Regions from separate parts of the Caballeronia sp. Lep1P3 genome, predicted to be linked through region 1. Evidence: riboswitches for the same ligand, from Rfam matches in the RefSeq annotation. Region 1 holds a riboswitch; the other holds the start of a gene.

Region 1 (6,938 bases):
GATGCCTGACTGTCCCGCACTTTTCATCGGCGCGAGCGCGTCGCATCAAGGCAAGACGACGGTAACGGCCGCGCTCGCTCGCCATCACACGCGGCAGGGCCGGCGCGTGCGCGTCTTCAAGACCGGGCCGGATTTTCTCGACCCGATGATTCTCGAACGCGCATGCGGATCGCCCGTCTATTCGCTGCATCTTTCGATGGTGGGCCTCGATGCATGCCGCGCGTTGCTTGCAAAGGCCGCGCGCGATGCGGACCGGATCCTGATCGAAGGCGTCATGGGCCTTTTCGATGGCACGCCCAGCAGCGCGGATCTTGCCGCCGCGTTCAACGTGCCCGTGCTCGCCGTGATCGGCGCGCATGGCATGGCGCAAACCTTCGGCGCAGTGGCATTCGGGCTTGCGCGTTATCGCGCGGATGTTCCGTTTCATGGCGTGCTCGCTAATCGCGTTGCCTCGCCGCGTCATGCCGACATGCTCGCGCAAGCCATTCCCGAAGGCATTCGCTATTGCGGACATCTTTCGAATGCAGACGATATGACGCTGCCGGAGCGGCATCTCGGCATCACACAGGCACAGGAGATCGCGGGGCTCGATGCGCGTCTCGATCGCGCGGCCGATGCCATCGCCCAGACCGCGCTTGCAGAACTTCCGCCGCCTGTTCGCTTCGAAGACGCGACGCTCGAAGCGCCGCCGCGTCTGCTCAATGGGCTGCATATCGCTATCGCGCGCGATGCCGCGTTCTCGTTCATCTATCCCGCCAACGTCGATTTGCTGAGAACGCTGGGCGCACGCATCAGCACCTTCTCGCCGCTTGCCGATGAACCCGTTCCCGCCGACGCCGACGCGCTCTATCTTCCCGGCGGTTATCCGGAACTGCACGCGGCGACGCTCGCATCGAACGCGCGCACGCGGGCATCGATTGCCATGCATGTCGCGAACGAACGCGTTGTCGTGGCGGAATGCGGAGGCATGCTCTATCTCCTCGATTCGCTCATCGATGTGGAAGGCGTGCGCCATGGCATGCTTGGGATGCTGCCCGGCAACGCATCGATGCAGCGGCGTCTCGCGCGTCTCGCGATGCAGCGGCTCGATTCATCGCACGGCCCGCTCATGGGTCACACGTTCCACTATTCCACGCTGGAAACGACGATGCAGCCGATGCTCATCGCCAGGCACGCGACCACGCATACCGAAGGCGAAGCGCTTTATCGGCAAGGCAAGATCACAGCCACTTATATGCACGCTTACTGGCCGTCGAATCCGGCGGCAGCCGCAGCCCTCTTTCGCGGCGAACCGCTATGACGATCATCGACCTCGCCTTCACCATCGAACGCGCAAAAGCGCAGCAACCTATCGGCTCGCCGTGCACCGGCGTATGCAAGCTCGATCCCGCGCACGGCCTGTGCGCGGGATGCTTCCGAAGCCGCGAAGAGATCAAGCAGTTCCGACAGATGGACGATGCCGCGAAGCTCGCGCTGCTCGATGCATTACCCGGCAGACAAGCCGCGACGTTGCGCTAGCGCGGGCCGCTCGACTTCACGCGCTGCCAGTGCGCCGAACAGAAGCCCGAGCGTCGTCCATACGATCACCTGAATGCCGACTGCCACGACGCGAAATTGCCACAGCAAAGACGCGGAGAAATCGGCGGGCACTTCATCGACGCGCGGCAACGCGATCTGCGCAACCGCTATCAATGCAACATATGAAGCGCCCGCGATGATCGTCGCGTTCCAGTTGCCGTGACGCGCATGCAACCGCCTTTGCAGCCATACGGCGAAGACCGCCGCCGCGACCGAAATCGCCAACATGCCAAAGAACAATGCGGTGCGCGGCCCGATGGTCTCGGGGTTCCCGATGGCGGGCGGATTAGGCGGATATTTGATGAGGGGCACGATGGCGACGCTCACGAAGCCCAACGTCGCGAGCAAGGCCGATGTGCCGCGTGCATGCAATGCGCCAAGCCGCCCATAGGCGAACGCAAAGACGAGTGAGAAGATGCCGCCAAGCGCGGTGCCGAATACCGCGACGCCGGTGAAAAGACCGAGTCCTGCCTGCGTATCGCGGCTCACGAGTTCTTCGTCGCCATCATGATCGTGCGCATTGGCCGCGCTTTTATCATCATCATGCGCGTGTTCGTGCTTTTCCTCGAACGCAATGGCGCGCGCAACGGCCGGCTCACCAAACGTCCTTGCAAAGCCGAATCCGAGCAGGCCCGCGACGAGTCCCGCGATCATGCCGCGTATGAGCAAACTGCGAATCATGGCGCGTCCTCAGTGGCAGGGAAAGCCGAGCAGATGCCGGCCATCGTGGACGAACTCGTGCACGTACATACCCGAGAAGATCGACGTGGCGCCTTGTTCCGCGCCGACGAAATAGATCGCGATCAGCAGAATGAGGCCGATAAACACGGCCCAGGGCAAGACTTCGCGCACCGGAATGGGAACCGGCGCATCGAGCGAAGGCGAAGCGGAAGCAGCGGAATAGACCGGCGCGTGAGAAGAAGCGTTCATTGAATTTCTCCAGGGGAAAAGCGCGTCCCGATAGACGAAGAGCTTGCAGCGGGGTCTGACTCGCGGGCCGTGTCATTGACGACGAACCGCTTACAGTGGCGCGACCGTGCCGGGTTTGCACCGGCTTCCTCGCATTGCAAGCTTGCCATTCTATGATGAATGCCGGCAAAGTACAGCAACGAAATCGCTCTATGCGAGTTTGCTTTGAAATTCATTCTGCTGTGCCACGCCGCCACGCATGCGATGAGAGCCGCGCGCTTTCCTTCTCCCGACGATGCCGTTGCACGCGACGAACGCGCTACGCTCGCGCATCTTCGTGCACGGTGCGATGAACGTGTCATTGCCAGTCCCGCGGCTGCGGCGCGCGCAACGGCCTCATGGATCACGCATTCATTCGACATCGATCCGGCTTTCGGCGACATCGACTACGGGCGCTGGCGCGGGCACTCGATACGCGACATGGCCGAATCGGACCCGCAAGGCGTCGCTGCGTGGCTCTCGAACGTCGATGCAAGGCCGCATGGCGGCGAGAGCATCGCGATGCTGGCGCAACGTGTCACTCAAGCGCTTGCGCGTCTTGCGCGCGAGGCTTCGTGCGAATGTTGCATCGTGGTGACGCATGCGATCGTGCTCAAGGTCGCGCTCGCGCATGTGCGCGGCGAACCACTCGCGTCTATTCGCTCGGTGGATTTCGCACCGTTATCATCGATTACGCTCGACTATGACGCAGTGCGCGAAGGCTGGCGCGTGCAAGAAACTTCATAGGCCGCCGCGCACTCGAACGATTGCAGCTTTCTTAAAGGAGACGCTCATGACGCACTATGTGGACGGTTTCGTGGTACCGGTGCGCTTAGACAGGATCGATGCCTATCGCGCGATGGCCGAGGAAGCGGGAAAAATCTGGCTGGAACATGGCGCGCTGCAGTTCGTGGAAACCATCGCGGATGACGTCAAGCCCGGCCAGCTCACATCGTTTCCGCAAAGCGTGCAATTGCAGGAAGGCGAGACGGTCGCGTTTTCGTGGATACGTTATGAATCGCGCGAAGCTCGCGACACGGTCAACGCAAAGGTCATGAACGACCCGCGTCTGAAGGCCATGATGGAAAAGGAAGAGCCGCCTTTCGACGCCCGGCGCATGTTCTTTGGCGGCTTTGAGACGATCGTCGAACTCGGGCGCGGCTAGGCTTTTTAGCGCTTGCCCAAAAGGAAAATAGCGACATGTATATCGCCATGAATCGTTTCAGAATCGTGCCCGGTGCGGAAGCGGAATTCGAACGCTTGTGGACGAGCCGCGACACGCATCTCAAGGATGTGCCCGGCTTTGTCGAGTTTCACTTGCTAAAGGGGCCAGTCAAGGACGACTACGTCCTCTATTCGAGCCACACAGTCTGGGCGAATCAGGCGGCGTTCGAGGACTGGACGCGTTCGGACGCGTTTCGCGCCGCGCATCGCAATGCAGGCGGCGAGACGCGTCGGCTTTATCTTGGCCACCCCGAATTCGAAGGCTTCGAAGTGATTCAAACGGTGAAATAGCGCGCTTCTTTTACACGCGTATGAAAAAACGCGCTCATCGAAGGACTTTTTTAAGGAGACGATTAAGCCTTCGCTCCGCGCGCCATGCGCTGCAACGTTGAAGAATCGATGGCCGCCGCGCAGATTCGCACCGCTTCCTTGAGCGTGCGCGGCCTTCCCGCGCCGAACTCGCTCTCGAGCATCGCGACGGCGCGCGCGCGCTCGTCGTTGCCTAGCTTCTCTCCCGTCGCCAGTTCCAGAACGGAGATGAAGTAGGCCGCAGGCGGTGCAGTGCGTCCTTGGGCGACATGCGCCCTGTCGCCGGCGCCGCCGTCGTAGGCCTTGCCGCGTACATGGGCCCACGCAGCCCGGTCAGTGTCGTTTCGACTATTCATTGGTCTCTTCATTCGCTGAAATGCTCGAGCGCCGACGCGCAAACGTCATTGAACAAGCATGCAGCAAAGACCGTTCCACGCTGTCATCAAGCTGTCTTTTTGTCCGACAACAAAGCCTTCGCCACGCGACACGCAGCGAGATCCCACGCCGCGCATCCGACCGACTTGAACACGACCGGCCGCCCAGGGCGCTCGCTCGATGCGAGCGCTTCCGCAAGCGGCCGAACCGCGTTCCAGTCGACGCCCGCGAGAATGAAGTCGCCTGCTTCGTGACGCGCGCCTGCGGCATCGTCGACATAAAGCTCGCTTGCGTGAATAGTCGAAGCGGCGATTTCGGCGGCCTCAGCCGTGAATGCGCCCACGCCGATCACGAGCCGCGCGGCGCTTGCCGGCAGCGTATAAACAGGCGTTTTGCTCGTCGTCGCGGCGATCACGACATCGACCGATTCGGGAATGGATGCGCTATGAAGCGGCGCGATGTTAGGCGAGAGACCGGCGTGCTTCGCACAGAATGCGCTTGCGCTGCCTTCACGCGAGCCGAGCACGAAAACGCGCGCATCCGGATACACGCTCGCCAACGCCTCCACATGCGATGCAGCCTGCTTGCCGGTGCCGATGACGAGCACTTCTCGCGGCGGCATCGAAGCGAGCGTGCGAATTGCAAGCATCGATACCGCTGCCGTGCGGCGGCCTGTCACGGTCGGTCCGTCGAGCATGAATTGCGGCACGCCCGTGGCGGCATCGAATGCAGTGACTTGCCCGTGTATCGTCGGCAAGGCGCGCGCACTATTGCCGGGGCAAACGTTGACGAGCTTGTGCATCGCGATATCCTCGGCGGTCGCGGGCATCGACAACATCACGCCGCCCTCGGCAAGCGGCACGACGAGGCGCTCGGGACTGGCGATGCGGCCCGCCGCATAGTCGAGCATCGTCGCAGCGAGCGTGTCGACGAGGCGGTCGTATGGCAGAAGGCGCGCTGTTTGCGCTGCATCGAATGCGGGAATTGCGGCGGAGGTGTCGGTCATCGTTGAATCGCCTCTTTGAGTAAGTGCCGTCGGATGCCATCGGGATGCCATTGAAAAGCCCGATCATTCTAAAGGCGGCAGCCCGCGTGTCATAAAGCGCGCGGCTTTCTACAATCGAACGCATCGGCCGAGTCATATGACTGCAACATGAAATCGTCATAATCGACCGTTCCGTGCCGCGCACAACGACAGCATGCTTACGGAGCACCTCATGACCACGACGGACAAGCAGCGCCGCTTTCACGCCGACCTGATCGACAGCTATGACGAAGAGTTCGAGATGGAGATCGACGACCGCTTTCTCGACGGCGAAGCGGCCTTCTCCGATGAAGAGCGTCAGCTTCGCAAGACCTATTTTCGCGAGCTGTTCCGCCTGCAAGGCGAACTCGTCAAGCTGCAGGACTGGGTGGTGCATACGGGGCACCGCCTCGTCGTGATCTTCGAAGGGCGAGATGCCGCTGGAAAAGGCGGTGCCATCAAGCGCATCACGCAGCGGCTCAATCCGCGCGTTTGTCGCGTGGCCGCTCTGCCGGCACCGAACAATCGCGAGCGCACGCAGTGGTATTTCCAGCGCTATGTATCGCATCTGCCGGCGGGCGGCGAGATCGTGCTATTTGATCGAAGCTGGTATAACCGCGCGGGCGTCGAGCGCGTCATGCACTTCTGTACTGACGAAGAGTATGAAGAATTCTTTCGCTCGGTTCCCGAGTTCGAGAAGATGCTCGTGCGCAGCGGCATTCAGATCATCAAGTACTGGTTCTCCATTACCGACGACGAACAGGAAGTGCGCTTCGAAGCGCGCATCGAAGATCCGCTCAAGCAGTGGAAGCTAAGTCCGATGGACCTGGAGAGCCGCCGGCGCTGGGAAGCGTACACGGCTGCCAAGGAAGTGATGCTGCAGCGCTCGCATATTCCCGAAGCGCCGTGGTGGGTGGTGCAGGCCGTCGACAAGAAACGCGCCCGTTTGAATTGCATTCATCACCTGTTGAGTCAGGTGCCGTATCACGAGGTCGAGCATTCCCCGATCGACTTGCCCGAGCGCGTATTCAATCCGGATTACCTGCGCCAGCCTGTGCCGGAATCGATGTACGTCCCCGAGGTTTACTGAATCGTTTCAGCAGTGACGGCAGGCGATGCGCGTGATCGTCTCGCCGTCATGCTGACGCACCACCGAATGACGCGCGATGAATCGATAAGCATGCTGCGTGCTCTTGAGCAGCATGACAAACACTACCTGCGCGAGATTGAAGTCGAGCGTCACCATCAGGCGCATTAGAAATAGCAGTGGCAATACCACTGCGGGTTGATACATTTGTCTCGCGATCAAGTCTCTCATTCCCGGTCCCCTTTCCCATATCTAGATTCTAGGGATCGCGGCTGACGCGATAAATAGCCCGCAGATGAAGACATATGTTCCGCGCTGCGAACAATAGCGTCCGATGCGAAAAGCCCCGCATTTAAGCGGGGCTTGAACGGAACATTACTTCTGCGCGAGACT
Region 2 (6,938 bases), on a different replicon from region 1:
CGTGATGGTGGAGTGACCGTTCGCGACGCCGATCATCGGCTTGTCGAAGTCTTCCTCCTTGTAGCCGAGGGCGTAGTACATCGAGCGATTGGGCGAACGCGCGACGCCCTGGGTGATGTTTTTCGAGCGGCGATTGAAGGCCATGATGGGGCTCCTTGAGGAATTATTTCGTCTAGTGGCGCAAGAATGCAGCGCCGGCTTGTGCCTGTCCAATATATTATTCAGGCTTTACTAGGTCGGAAAACATATCAGTGGACGAGCGGAATCCGCCCATCGAATTGCGCCTTTTGCGCTACTTCGTGACGGTCGCGGAAGAGATGCACTTCGGCCGCGCCGCCGCGCGTCTCGCGATGACGCAGCCGCCGCTCTCGCAGGCGATCCGCGCGCTCGAAGACGCGCTCGGCGTCGCGCTCTTCGCGCGCACGAAGCGCACGGTCGAACTGACGCCGGTCGGCAAGGACCTGTTGCCGGAAGTGCGCCGCATTCTCGCTTCCGCCGACGCGCTGCGTCCGCTCGCGCAATCGCTCGCGCGCGGCGAGGCGGGCGTGCTGTCGCTCGCGTTCGTCTCGACCGCCGACTACGGGCTTCTGCCCGCGCTCCTGCGCGATTTCGGCGCGCGCTATCCTGGCGTGCGGCTGCAACTGACCGAGGCGACGAGCGACGTGCAGATCGAGGAACTCGTCGCCGGGCGCATCGACGCGGGCCTCGTCATTCCGCCGCTGCCACCGCGCCACGCGATGTCGCTCTCCTATCTCGCGATCGCGCGCGAACCGCTCGTCGTCGCGATGTCGACGGATGCCGCACAAGCCCTGCAACAGGGCGCGGCGGAGTGGGCCGACACGCCCGTCGATTTGCGCGATCTCGCCGCCGCGCCGCTCGTCGTCTTTCCGAGGCGTCTCGCGCCGGGTTTATATGACATCATTATGGGCTGCTATGGCGCGGCGGGTCTGACGCCGCGCATCGGGCAGGAGGCCATTCAGATGCAGACCATCGTGAGCCTCGTGTCCGCCGGCATGGGCGTCGCGCTCGTGCCGCAGTCGCTGCGTCATCTGCGGCGCACGGGCGTGGTGTATCGTCCGTTGCGGCCGGTCGTGGATGCGCCCGTCGTCGAAACGGGGCTCGTGTGGCGCGCGGCGGAAGTGAGCCCGGTGCTCGCCGGCTTCATCGAGATCGTGCGTGCGAAGGCCGCCGCCGTCTCTGCTTTATGATTCGTGCCTGATTCCGCTTTGCTCGATTACTCCAAGATGCTCATACACCCCAATTTTGATCCCGTCGCGATTCATCTCGGACCGCTCGCCGTGCGCTGGTACGGCCTCATGTATCTGGTCGCGTTCGTTTCGGCCATCGTTATCGGACGGCTGCGATTGCGGCTGCCGCATGTCGCCGCGCAAGGCTGGAGCGCGAAGGACATCGACGACATGCTGTTCTACGGCGTGCTCGGCACGATTCTCGGCGGGCGGATCGGCTACGTGCTCTTCTACAAGGCGAGCTATTACGCGGCCCATCCGCTCGATATCTTCAAGGTCTGGGAAGGCGGGATGTCGTTTCACGGCGGCTTTCTCGGCGTGACGCTCGCGATGGTGCTGTTCGCGTATCACCGCAAGCGCACCTGGCTGCAAGTGACGGACTTCGTCGCGCCGATGGTGCCGCTCGGACTCGCGGCGGGGCGGCTTGGCAACTTCATCAACGGAGAATTGTGGGGCCGCGTGACGGACCCGACGAAGCCGTGGGCGATGCTCTTTCAGAACTCAACGAACGACGATGCGATCTGGCTCGCGAAGAATCCGCAGCTCGACGCGCAATGGCATCTCGCGGAGATCTTCCAGCGCTATCACATGCTGCCGCGCCATCCGTCGCAACTCTATGAGATCGCGCTCGAAGGCATCGTGCTCTTCATCGTGATCTGGACGTTCTCGCGCAAGCCGCGTCCGGTCGGCGCCGCGTCCGCGCTCTTTCTGATCGGCTACGGGCTTGCGCGCTTCACGGTGGAATTCGCGCGCGAGCCGGACGATTATCTCGGCCTGCTCGCGCTCGGCCTCTCGATGGGCCAATGGCTTTCGCTGCCGATGATCGTCGCCGGCATCGTCATGATGGTGTGGGCGTACAAGCGGCATCGCCGCGTGACGGCGAACGCCGCCTGAAGGCGCGCGCACTGCGGCATCAGCGCGCCATCTGAACCGAGCCGGACACGTCGACGGCCACGGTCGTCGTGCCGGCTTCGAGCGCCATTGGCGCGGCCATCTTCGCATCGGCGCTCATCGCGCGCGATTGCATCATCATCACTGGGCGCGGCGCGACGCCGCTATGCCCGACGTTCACTTCGCGAATCGCATAGCTGCTGTAGCCGAATGCCTGCGACGCGGCTTGCGCCTGTTTGCGGAACGAATCGATGGCGTTCGCCGAGAGCTTCTGCTCGGCGGCGCGCTGCGCTTCGGGCGACAGCGAGAACGTGACGTTGCCGACCTGCATCGACGCGCTCATCTTGCCCGCCAGCTTGGACGCCGCCGCGAAGTCGTGCGATTCCAGCACGACTTCCGTGCGGCCGCGCCACGCGGAAATCTTGCCGTCGCGGTCCGTCGACGGATACACGGTGAACGAGCCGCTTCGCGCGGTCACGCCATCGACGCCCTTCGCTTCGCGCAATGCGGCGTCCGCGCGCTGATTGAGCGTTGCGGTGAGCGAGGAGGGATCCGCAGCTTCCTGCTCGTAGAAGAGCGTGATGGTGACGACATCCTGCGGCACCTGAGCCGTTGCCTGCGCGGACAGCGACAGCACGCCCGATGGCTGCGGATTGACGATTGCCGTCTGCGCGACGGCTGTGGTTGACATGCTGAGCGCAGCGCCCGACATCGCGAGCGCGAGTGCGGCGGCAATTTTCTTGTTGATCATGGAAGGACTCCGAACGCAAGGCATCGCGTGAATCGCGACGGCATTTAGGCGCTCGCCGCGCGCGTTTGGTTCCGGCCCTACAGAAGGCGTTCGGTAATAAAGCGCCACTCGTCTTCGGTGACGGGCGTGATCGACAGCCTGTTGCCGCGCGCGAGCACGCGCATGCCGGCTAGTTCTTCATGCTCGCGCAGTTCGGCGAGCGGGATGAGCCGCGTCTTCTTGACGAAGCTCACATCGACGAGCAACCAGCGCGGCGTTTCCTGCGTGGACTTGGGGTCGTAGTAGGCGCTCTTCGGGTCGAACTGCGTGGGATCGGGATACGCACCCGAGCACACTTTCGCGATACCCGCGATGCCCGGCTCCGGGCAACTGGAATGATAGAAGAGCACGCCGTCGCCTGCCTGCATCTGGTCGCGCATGAAGTTGCGCGCCTGATAGTTGCGCACGCCGGTCCACGGCAATGTCTTTTTCGGCGCGTGCGCGAGATGATCGATGCTCGCCTCGTCCGGTTCGGACTTCATCAGCCAGTAGCGCATGCTTTTCTTGTGTGCGAAAGGACGATGCAAATGACGACAATGCAAATGAAAACGGCATCGGTAAAAACCGATGCCGTATGGATGAGGTCCCCGCCACAGCCGCTAGGCCGGCATCCTGAACCTGGGTTCAAGATTGGTCGCGGTAAGCAACACTTCGGGTACATCAGACTGAGTGACGCGCGCGCCCGTGCTGCAAGGTTCCGCAACCGTGCCAATGTGACATTGGTTCAAGGAATATATGACCTTGGCGCACTGGGCAGGGAGACCTCACTCTACACCAATCGATGGCCTTGTGCAGCCCCTTGACAGCGATCTCGCGGTATCTTTTTTTGATTGACATCGCGACGCTGATTAGACGAACACATGAGCGTCACTGCGCCTCGTCACTGCACTTCATATTGCGCAATGACCGCGCCGAGTTGCTCGTTCATCGAGTGCATGGTGCGGCGAATTTCCTCCGCGGGGAAGGCCTCGCCATGACGCACGCTTTCCTGCAGCTTCAGCAATTCGGACGCCAGCGAAAGCGCGGCCATCACCGCGATGCGATCCGTGCCGCGCACGTTGCTCGCATTGCGCACCTTGTTCATTTCGGCATCGACGCGCGCGACCGCTTCGCGCAGTGCGCCTTCGGTTTGCGGCGAGCACGCGAGGCGATACGGTTGCCCGAGAATGGATACTTCGATCTGCGTGGTCGTCATGCCTTCTCTCCGTGATGATGCTCGCCGTGCAATTCGGCGGCGTGCGCGTGTTCGTGCTGTGCTTCGCGCGATGCGCCGGCGTCGGCGTTCAGAAGATCGAGCTGGTTGTCGCCTTCGGCCTGATGCCCTTTGCCGCGCGGCAGCTTTTCGAGGATCGCGTTGAGGCGCACTTGCGCGTCGTCGATCTTGGCGGAGAGAGAATCGCGTTCGGCTTGCAGCGTGTCGCGCTCATGACGCATCTGCACGAGTTCGGCCTGGACGCTGGCGAAGTCGGCGCGCAATTGTTCGATTTGTGCTTCGAGCGCGAGACGCGCCTGATGATGGCGCTCGCTGATCTGGATCAGCCGGCCGATATTTCCTGACAGTGATTCGAGTTCGTTGAGCATGTGCTGCGTCCTCTAAAGACCTCGCATTTTAGCGCGCTTCAAACGCGCTTCCGATAAATGTCTCGTTTCGAGACGTAACAGCACGCGATCTTGCGTGCATCGCCATGCATTCGTGTGCGGATTGGGTTCTCGCCGATGACCGGCATGCGAGACGAACGACAAGCGCCGATGCCGCCCGTTGCGCCCGGGCGCCGCATGCGCGCTTTCTTGACGGCCCAAACGCGCGCTCCTACACTTGCCGCACTTTTGGTGCTCGCGCCCGCGTCTCTCGCGGCGCAGTCAAACGGGAAACAGGAAGCGAAGTCCCGCAGAACGGGATGAGCCAACCTGTGCTGCCCCCGCAACGGTAAGCGACCGCAACGCAAGTTGCAAGTCGTCCCATGCGCGTTTTTTCGCGGGCCTCGCGTGCAATCGTTTGACGCGAGGCGCCCTGCAAGAAACGTGTCGATGCCACTGCGCGCTTGTCGCGCGGGAAGGCGGGACGATGCGTCGTCAGCCCGGATACCGGCCAATCGTCCAGCGCGCCATGCCTCGACATCGTTCGGACGCACGGCGCGCGCGTCGCGCACAGACCTCGCGGGGAGCGGGGCACGCGCCAGTCTCCAACGGGAACGCTTCACACATGGTCTTGCCTTCGTCCGGGCTCATTCGCCGCGCGCCGCGCGTCGTTCTTTTGGCCTGTCCATTGCTTCTTGCGCCGAGTGCGCACGCTCAATCCAGCGCTGAATCCAACGCTCAAACCCTCGCGCCCGTCGTCGTGACCGCGACGCGCGGCGCACAGCCGCTCGCCGATGCCATCCCGCAGACGACGCTCTTCGACGAGCAGGATATCGCCGATAGCAGCGCCGACGATGCGCTCGGTCTCATCGCGCTCGCGCCGGGCGTGCAGATCACGCGCAACGGCGGTCCGGGCGCGAACTCGGGCGTGTACATTCGCGGCGCGTCGTCGTCGCAGTCGCTTACGCTCATCGACGGCGTGCGCGTCGAATCGGTCTCGCTCGGCGCGGCGCAGCTTTCGCAATTGATGCTCGACCAGATCGGGCGCGTCGAAGTGGTGAACGGCAACGTGTCGGCGCTGTATGGATCGAACGCCATCGGCGGCGTCGTGCAGATCTTCACGAAAGAGGGCGAGCCGCATCCGCCGCGCTTTCATTTCGAAACCGAATACGGCAGCTATCACACGCAGCGGCAATCGGCGGGCGTCGACGGCGCGCTCGATGCCGATGGCCGCACCACGTTCAGCCTGAACGTATCGCGCGAGAAAACCGACGGCTTTTCCGCGATCGACCCGGCGCTCGCGCCCGGCGCGAATCCGAACGCGAACGGTTATCTCAACGAGAGCGTCGCCGCGACGCTGCGTCATAAATTTAGCGACAAGTGGGACGCGGGCGTGCGCTTCCTGCAGTCGAACGGCGTCGACAGTTTCGACGATGCCTACGGCACACCGACCGACATCAACAAGTCGCATGACCGCGTGCGTTCGGCATCGGTGTTCGCGAACGGCAAGCTGACCGACCGCTGGACGACGCACTTCACCATCGCGCAAGGACAGGACCGCGCGAACATCGAGCAGAACGGCGTCTATACGAGCCGCTTCAATTCTGAGACGCATCAGTATCTGTGGCAGAACGACTTCAGGCTCGCGGATACGCACAAGCTCGTCTTCGGCTACGAGCATCTCGATCAATCGCTCGATTCGGATCAGTTGAGCGCGCCCGACAGACATGTGAACTCGGTGTTCGCGGGCTACGTGGGGCGCTTCGGTCCGAGCGAAGTGCAGGCGAACGTGCGCCGCGACCAGTACTCCGACTTCGGTGGCGCGACCAGCTACTATCTGGGCTACGCCTACGACATCGACGCGCACTGGCGCGCGAGCGCGAGCTACGCGGCGTCGTTCCGCGCGCCGAGCTTCGACGATCTCTACTATCCGTTCAGCGGCAATCCGTCGATTCAGCCGGAGCGCAGTCATTCGGTCGAAGCCGCGTTGCAGTACGCGTCGAACAAAGTGGGCGTCCTGCGCGTGACCGCGTTCCAGACGCGCTATTCGAACCTGATCGACTACGTGTCCGACGGCAGCGGCTTCTATATCGCGCAGAACGTCGGGCGCGCGAAGGTGCAGGGCGTCGAAGGATCGTGGGCGGGGCATCTCGGCGCAACGGACGTGCGTGCGGGCGTGACGTTCCAGAATCCCGTCGACGAGACGAATCACGAGGAACTCACGCGACGCGCGCGGCGTTTCGCGACGCTCGCCGCGCATCGTTCGATCGGGCGCTGGCGCGTGGGCGGCGAGTGGATCGTGAGCGGCGCGCGCAGCGACTACGATTCGACGCTCGCGGGCTATGGCGTCGTCAATCTCTCGGCGCGCTACGACATCACGAAGTCGTGGTACGTGGGCGCGCGCATCGACAATCTGTTCGACCGGAACTATG

The links. Region 1 has a riboswitch for cobalamin ahead of LDZ27_RS18175 (CbtB-domain containing protein). Riboswitches for the same ligand answer to the same signal wherever they lie in the genome.
Region 2: linked by a shared signal. The riboswitch ahead of LDZ27_RS10880 (TonB-dependent receptor domain-containing protein) and the one ahead of LDZ27_RS18175 (CbtB-domain containing protein) in region 1 are both predicted to bind cobalamin.

Annotation. Positions count from the first base shown of each region.
Region 1 is NZ_CP084266.1:788,454-795,391, forward strand. Features, by position in the region: gene LDZ27_RS18160 (cobyrinate a,c-diamide synthase) at 2-1,300, shown strand; gene LDZ27_RS18165 (DUF1289 domain-containing protein) at 1,297-1,518, shown strand; gene LDZ27_RS18170 (CbtA family protein) at 1,486-2,259, opposite strand; gene LDZ27_RS18175 (CbtB-domain containing protein) at 2,269-2,508, opposite strand; cobalamin riboswitch at 2,538-2,701, opposite strand; gene LDZ27_RS18180 (histidine phosphatase family protein) at 2,713-3,273, shown strand; gene LDZ27_RS18185 (DUF1428 domain-containing protein) at 3,320-3,691, shown strand; gene LDZ27_RS18190 (antibiotic biosynthesis monooxygenase) at 3,727-4,041, shown strand; gene LDZ27_RS18195 (hypothetical protein) at 4,104-4,415, opposite strand; gene lhpI (bifunctional Delta(1)-pyrroline-2-carboxylate/Delta(1)-piperideine-2-carboxylate reductase) at 4,502-5,440, opposite strand; gene ppk2 (polyphosphate kinase 2) at 5,652-6,548, shown strand; gene LDZ27_RS18210 (hypothetical protein) at 6,555-6,752, opposite strand; gene LDZ27_RS18215 (efflux transporter outer membrane subunit) at 6,921-6,938, opposite strand, start outside.
Region 2 is NZ_CP084265.1:2,320,072-2,327,009, reverse strand. Features, by position in the region: gene ilvD (dihydroxy-acid dehydratase) at 1-144, opposite strand, end outside; gene LDZ27_RS10915 (LysR substrate-binding domain-containing protein) at 318-1,208, shown strand; gene lgt (prolipoprotein diacylglyceryl transferase) at 1,245-2,141, shown strand; gene LDZ27_RS10905 (SIMPL domain-containing protein) at 2,161-2,829, opposite strand; gene LDZ27_RS10900 (EVE domain-containing protein) at 2,967-3,425, opposite strand; RNA gene ssrS (6S RNA) at 3,509-3,691, opposite strand; gene LDZ27_RS10890 (cell division protein ZapA) at 3,809-4,123, opposite strand; gene LDZ27_RS10885 (ATPase) at 4,120-4,509, opposite strand; cobalamin riboswitch at 4,740-5,037, shown strand; gene LDZ27_RS10880 (TonB-dependent receptor domain-containing protein) at 5,132-6,938, shown strand, end outside.